2 regions of the Streptomyces sp. NPDC006335 genome follow, and region 2 is predicted to be linked to the other one. Evidence: predicted binding sites of a transcription regulator. Region 2 holds the regulator's gene; the other holds the start of a gene.
The links. The regulator HrcA, encoded in region 2, represses chaperone genes, less so after heat shock. The targets are predictions, from matches to a motif close to TTNGCACTCNGNNNNNCNGAGTGCNAA.

Region 1: a site for HrcA is predicted at 1,785-1,811, ahead of groL (chaperonin GroEL). Genes of this name have one in related genera too.

The regions. Positions count from the first base shown of each region.
Region 1 covers NZ_JBEXQX010000016.1:40,739-44,149, reverse strand. The annotation lists gene thrC (threonine synthase) at 1-477, shown strand, start outside; gene ABZ098_RS33865 (MoaD/ThiS family protein) at 513-788, shown strand; gene ABZ098_RS33860 (cold-shock protein) at 1,232-1,438, shown strand; gene groL (chaperonin GroEL) at 1,974-3,411, shown strand, end outside.
Region 2 covers NZ_JBEXQX010000001.1:1,049,348-1,052,758, forward strand. The annotation lists gene dnaJ (molecular chaperone DnaJ) at 1-1,129, opposite strand, end outside; gene hrcA (heat-inducible transcriptional repressor HrcA) at 1,130-2,146, opposite strand; gene ABZ098_RS04760 (MBL fold metallo-hydrolase) at 2,297-3,025, shown strand; gene ABZ098_RS04765 (DUF3097 domain-containing protein) at 3,060-3,411, shown strand, end outside.

The DNA.
Region 1 (3,411 bases), on a different contig from region 2:
CAGGAGCTGATCAAGCTCGGGCTCGTCGAGGACAAGCCGTACAAGATCTTCGGTGCGCAGGCGGAGGGGTGCTCGCCGGTGTCGGTGGCGTACAAGGCTGGCCACGACGTGGTCCGGCCCCAGAAGCCGAACACCATCGCCAAGTCGCTGGCCATCGGCAACCCGGCGGACGGCCCGTACGTGCTGGACATCGCGCGGCGTACCGGTGGCGCGGTGGAGGACGTGAACGACGAGCAGGTCGTCGACGCGATCAAGCTGCTGGCGCGGACCGAGGGGATCTTCGCGGAGACCGCCGGTGGGGTGACCGTGGGTGTCACCAAGAAGCTGATCGAGAACGGGCTGCTGGATCCCTCGCTGACGACCGTCGTGCTGAACACCGGGGACGGTCTGAAGACGCTGGACGCGGTGGCGGGTACGGGTCTGACGGCGACCATTCGTCCCAACCTCGATTCGTTCCGTGAGGCCGGCCTCGCGTAGTCGTTGTTCGTTTACCTGACCGGAGGTCTTGAACCATGAGCGTTTCCGTCCGTATCCCCACCATCCTGCGCACCTACACCGGCGGCCAGGCCGAGGTGCAGGCCGAGGGTGGGACCCTCGCCGAGGTCATCGCCGATCTGGAGAAGAACCACACGGGTATCGCGGCGCGCGTTCTCGACGACCAGGGCAAGCTGCGGCGGTTCGTGAATGTGTACGTGAACGACGACGATGTGCGGTTCGAGCAGGGGCTGGAGACGGCTACGCCCGACGGGGCCGGTGTCTCCATCATCCCGGCGGTCGCCGGCGGGTGACCATATGACTGGTCATTACCTTCGGTAACAGAAATTACCGAGTGTTCATCCGATTGCCCCCTCCGCGAGAGAAGCGGAGGGGGCAATTCTCTATGGTTGAGCACGGTACAGTTGGGGAACCCGCTGCTTCCTTCATGCCGGGCGCATATGAGTTGCGACTTCGGATGCGGCGAGAAGTAGCCAAAGTGTGTGGGTTCTTTGCGTCTTATGCTCCTTTTGTGGGGCCCGACTTGCCCCGAATTCGGGCGAATTCTCACTACATTCCGGACCCCTTCCGTCCAGAATTCTCGTCCGATTGACCTGTTGCAGACGGCAGTTGGACAGATACATTCAGCCGCGGTCGACGCGTTCCGGCGCACGCCCCCAACCATGTGGGGGGTGAGGTCTGACCCGGATCCATGAAGTGTGGATCCGTGCAAGGGCCAGTAATAGGGGAGTTAGGCATGGCTCAGGGCACCGTCAAGTGGTTCAACGCGGAGAAGGGGTACGGCTTCATCGCGGTCGACGGTGGTGCGGATGTATTCGTCCACTACAGCGCGATTCAGATGGACGGCTACCGCACCCTTGAAGAGGGCCAGCGGGTCGAGTTCGAGATCTCGCAGGGTCAGAAGGGGCCGCAGGCGGACATGGTCCGTCTCGCGACTGGCTGAAGCACGCGCCGGGTAACAACAGCGTCGTTCTTCGTTCTTCTTCGAAGGGCTCGTACCCCATGGGGAGTCATGGGTACGGGCCCTTCGGCATGTGTTTTGGGTGGTTGGGCGGTTTCGTGCGCGGGTCCGGTGGGGGCGGGCGTTCTGCGCAGTTCCCCGCGCCCCTGAGTGTGTGCGGCGGCCCCTGATCGTGGCGCTGGGTGACTGCAACCTCCCCAGGGGTGCGGGGAACTGCGCGATCAGCCCCCACCGGCCGGTGGCCGCCCGGCAGCCCGACCCGGCCTCCCGCGGCGCGCAGTCCGGGCGCCCGGAACACAGCGAACCCGTGCCCGGTCTTCGGTAGGCGCTTGCACTCGACCATGCCGAGTGCTAATCATTGGCGTTAGCACTCTGAAGGTGAGAGTGACAAAGATGGACCGGGTCGGTGAGGCCCGCAGGCCTTGTGGGGCAAGGATCCACGGGCCGGCGAGCCGTCCGTCGCGGGCGCGGGCGCGGTCCGAAGGAATCACCCCCAGTCCTGGAGGGACCACTTCACATGGCCAAGATCATCGCGTTCGACGAGGAGGCGCGGCGCGGCCTCGAGCGCGGCATGAACCAGCTCGCGGACGCCGTCAAGGTGACGCTCGGCCCCAAGGGCCGCAACGTCGTCCTCGAGAAGAAGTGGGGCGCGCCCACGATCACCAACGATGGTGTCTCCATCGCCAAGGAGATCGAGCTCGAGGACCCGTACGAGAAGATCGGCGCCGAGCTGGTCAAGGAAGTCGCCAAGAAGACGGACGACGTCGCCGGTGACGGTACGACCACCGCGACCGTGCTCGCCCAGGCCCTGGTCAAGGAAGGCCTGCGCAACGTAGCCGCCGGCGCCAACCCCATGGCCCTCAAGCGCGGTATCGAGAAGGCCGTCGAGGCCGTCTCCGCCGCCCTGCTCGAGCAGGCCAAGGATGTCGAGACCAAGGAGCAGATCGCCTCCACGGCCTCCATCTCCGCCGCCGACACCCAGATCGGCGAGCTCATCGCCGAGGCGATGGACAAGGTCGGCAAGGAAGGCGTCATCACCGTCGAGGAGTCCCAGACCTTCGGTCTGGAGCTGGAGCTCACCGAGGGTATGCGCTTCGACAAGGGCTACATCTCGGCGTACTTCGCCACCGACATGGAGCGGATGGAGGCGTCGCTCGACGACCCGTACATCCTCATCGCCAACTCCAAGATCGGCTCCGTCAAGGACCTGCTCCCGCTCCTGGAGAAGGTCATGCAGTCGGGCAAGCCGCTGCTGATCATCGCCGAGGACGTCGAGGGCGAGGCCCTGTCCACCCTGGTCGTCAACAAGATCCGCGGCACCTTCAAGTCCGTCGCCGTCAAGGCCCCGGGCTTCGGTGACCGCCGCAAGGCCATGCTCGGCGACATCGCCATCCTCACGGGCGGCGAGGTCATCTCCGAGGAGGTCGGCCTCAAGCTGGAGAACGCGACCCTGGACCTCCTGGGCCGCGCCCGCAAGGTCGTCATCACCAAGGACGAGACCACCATCGTCGACGGTGCCGGTTCCTCGGACCAGGTCAACGGCCGCGTCAACCAGATCCGCGCCGAGATCGAGAACAGCGACTCGGACTACGACCGCGAGAAGCTCCAGGAGCGCCTGGCCAAGCTCGCCGGTGGCGTCGCCGTCATCAAGGCCGGTGCCGCGACCGAGGTCGAGCTCAAGGAGCGCAAGCACCGCATCGAGGACGCCGTTCGCAACGCGAAGGCGGCCGTCGAGGAGGGCATCGTCGCCGGTGGTGGCGTGGCCCTCATCCAGGCCTCCTCGGTCTTCGAGAAGCTGGACCTGGAGGGTGACGAGCTGACCGGCGCCAACGCCGTGAAGCTCGCCCTGGAGGCCCCGCTCAAGCAGATCGCCGTCAACGGTGGTCTCGAGGGTGGCGTCATCGTCGAGAAGGTCCGCAACCTGCCCGTCGGCCACGGCCTGAACGCCGCAACCG
Region 2 (3,411 bases):
CGTTGAACGCGTCCTTCAACCGCGAGAACAACCCCTGCTGCCCCGGCTGGAACTGCCCCGTGGGCCGTTCCTCGCCGCGCAGCTTGGCCAGCTCGCGGAGCAGTCGTTCCTGCTCCGGGTCGAGCTTGGTCGGGGTCTGGACCTCGACGTGGACGATGAGGTCGCCCCGGCCGCCGCCGCGCAGGTGGGTGACACCCCGGCTGTGCAGCGGGATCGACTGGCCGGACTGGGTGCCCGGACGGATGTCGACCTCCTCCATGCCGTCCAGTGTCTCCAGCGGCACCTTCGTGCCGAGGGACGCCGCCGTCATCGGGAGCGTGACCGTGCAGTGCAGGTCGTCGCCGCGCCGCTGGAACTGCGAGTGCGGGAGTTCGTGGATCTCGACGTAGAGGTCACCGGCGGGACCGCCACCGGGACCGACCTCGCCCTCGCCCGCGAGCTGGATCCGCGTGCCGTTGTCCACACCGGCCGGGATCTTCACGGTCAGCGTGCGGCGCGAGCGGACCCGGCCGTCGCCGGCGCACTCCGGGCACGGGGTCGGCACGACGGTGCCGAAGCCCTGGCACTGCGGGCACGGGCGGGACGTCATGACCTGGCCCAGGAAGGACCGGGTCACCTGCGACACCTCACCGCGTCCGCGGCACATGTCGCACGTCTGGGCGGAGGTGCCCGGCGCCGCGCCCTCACCACTGCACGTGGTGCAGACGATCGCCGTGTCGACCTGGATGTCCTTCGTCGTGCCGAAGGCCGCCTCGTCGAGCTCGATCTCCAGCCGGATCATCGCGTCCTGGCCGCGCCGGGTGCGCGAGCGCGGACCCCGCTGCGAGGCCGTACCGAAGAACGCGTCCATGATGTCCGAGAAGTTCCCGAACCCACCGGCCCCGAAGCCGCCCGCGCCACCGCCGCCGCCCTGCGAGAGCGGGTCGCCGCCGAGGTCGTAGACCTGCTTCTTCTGCGGGTCCGACAGCACCTCGTAAGCGGCGTTGATCTCCTTGAACCGCTCCTGGGTCTTCGGATCCGGGTTGACGTCCGGGTGCAGCTCGCGCGCGAGCCGGCGGAACGCCTTCTTGATCTCATCCTGCGACGCGTCGCGGCGCACGCCGAGAACGGCGTAGTAGTCCGTGGCCACTTACGACTCCGCCAGGATCTGTCCGACGTACCGTGCCACTGCGCGTACCGCTCCCATCGTTCCCGGGTAATCCATGCGGGTCGGTCCGACCACGCCGAGCTTGGCGACTGCCTCGCCGCCCGAACCGTAGCCGACCGACACCACCGAAGTGGAGTTGAGCCCCTCGTAGGCGTTCTCATGACCAATACGGACGGTCATGCCCGAATCCCCCGCCTCGCCAAGGAGTTTGAGGAGCACGACCTGCTCCTCGAGAGCTTCCAGGACGGGCCGGATGGTGAGGGGAAAGTCATGTCCGAAGCGGGTGAGATTGGCGGTGCCGCCGATCATCAGCCGCTCCTCGTTCTCCTCGACGAGCGTCTCCAGGAGAGTGGAGAGCACTGTCGAGACCGTACCCCGGTCCTCGGCGTCGAAGCCTTCGGGCAGGTCCTCGACGAGCCGCGGCACATCGGCGAACCGCCGCCCCGCGACCCGGCTGTTGAGCCGCGCCCGCAGATCGGCCAGCGAGGCCTCCCCGAAGGGGGCCGGGCAGTCGACCATGCGCTGCTCGACCCGGCCGGTGTCCGTGATCAGCACGAGCATCACGCGCGCGGGGGCGAGCGAGAGCAGCTCCACGTGCCGCACGGTCGAGCGGGTCAGGGAGGGGTACTGCACGACGGCGACCTGCCGGGTGAGCTGCGCGAGCAGCCGCACGGTCCGCGCCACGACGTCGTCGAGGTCCACGGCGCCGTCGAGGAAGTTCTGGATCGCGCGCCGCTCGGGCGCGGTCATCGGCTTGACGCCCGCCAGTTTGTCGACGAACAGCCGGTAGCCCTTGTCGGTCGGGATGCGCCCGGCACTGGTGTGCGGCTGGGCGATGAACCCCTCCTCCTCCAGGACCGCCATGTCGTTGCGGACGGTCGCCGGGGAGACTCCCAGGTTGTGCCGCTCGGTCAGGGCCTTCGACCCGACCGGCTCCTCGGTGCCGACGTAGTCCTGGACGATCGCGCGCAACACCTGAAGCCTGCGTTCACTCAGCATCGCGCACACCTCCAGCGGTCGTTTCCCTTGGCGCCTCGCCTGGCACTCTGTCCGTCCGAGTGCCAGCACTCCCGAGCCAGTGTACGGCGGTGGGGTACTGCCTGGGCAAGGCTGGTCCTGGCATGAGGCCTGTACGGCTAGCGTCGCGGTATGACGGTGACTTGGGAAGAGCTCGGGTGGGAGCGGGTCGCGACCGGGGTGGGGCGGTGCCGGCTGCCCGGCTGGGACTGTACGGCGGGCCTGGTGATCGGCGAGGACACGGCCCTGTTGGTCGACGCGGGCTCCTCTCTCGCGGAGGGCGCTCGCCTGCGCGCGCAGGCCGAGGAACTGGCCGGCCATCGTGTGACCCATCTCGCGTTCACCCACCCCCACTTCGACCACGTCTTCGGTGCGGCGGCGTTCGCGGGGGCGGAGGTGTTCGGCGCGGTGGGCGTGGAGACGGTGCTGGCGGGGCGGCTGGGCCGCGCGGAGCTGCGGGCGGACGCGGTGCGCAACGGTCTGGAGTCGTCGGTGGCCGACGAGGCCGTGGACGCCCTCGTGTCCCCCCGCCATCACGTCTCCGGCGAGTGGACGCTCGACCTGGGCGGCGGCCGCCAGGTCCTGCTGGCGAACGTGGGCCCCGGCCACACGGCCCACGACCTCGCCGTCCTCGTGCCCGGCTCCCCGGAGGTCGTCTTCTGCGGCGACCTGGTCGAGGAGTCGGGCGAACCGCAGGCGGGCCCGGACGCCGTACCGGCGCACTGGCCCGCCGCGCTGGACCGGCTCCTCGACCTGGGCGGCGAGGACGCGCGGTACGTGCCCGGTCACGGAGCGGTGGTGGACGCGGCCTTCGTGCGGGCGCAGCGGGACGCGCTGGCTGCCCGCTTCGGCGTGTCGTAGTGATCCCCCGCGTGGTTCTCCTATCGTCATCCGAATGCGCCAGTACTCCGCCGACCTGACCCCTCCGTGGAAGAAGCCGAAGCCGGTGCCCGAGGTGCCCGCCGAGCCCGGCCTGGTGGTCGAGGAGCCCGGCACCGGCTTCTGCGGCGCGGTGATCCGCTGCGAGGCGGGCACGGTGACCCTGGAGGACCGCTTCGGCAAGCACCGGGTGTTCCCGCTGGAGCCGCGCGGCTTCCTCCTGGAGGGCCGGGTGGTGACGTTGGTGCGGCCCTCCGCACAGGCTCCTGTACGACCCTCCCGTACCGCGTCCGGCTCGGTGGCCGTGCCCGGCGCACGCGCACGCGTGGCCCGCGCCGGCCGTATCTACGTCGAGGGCCGCCATGACG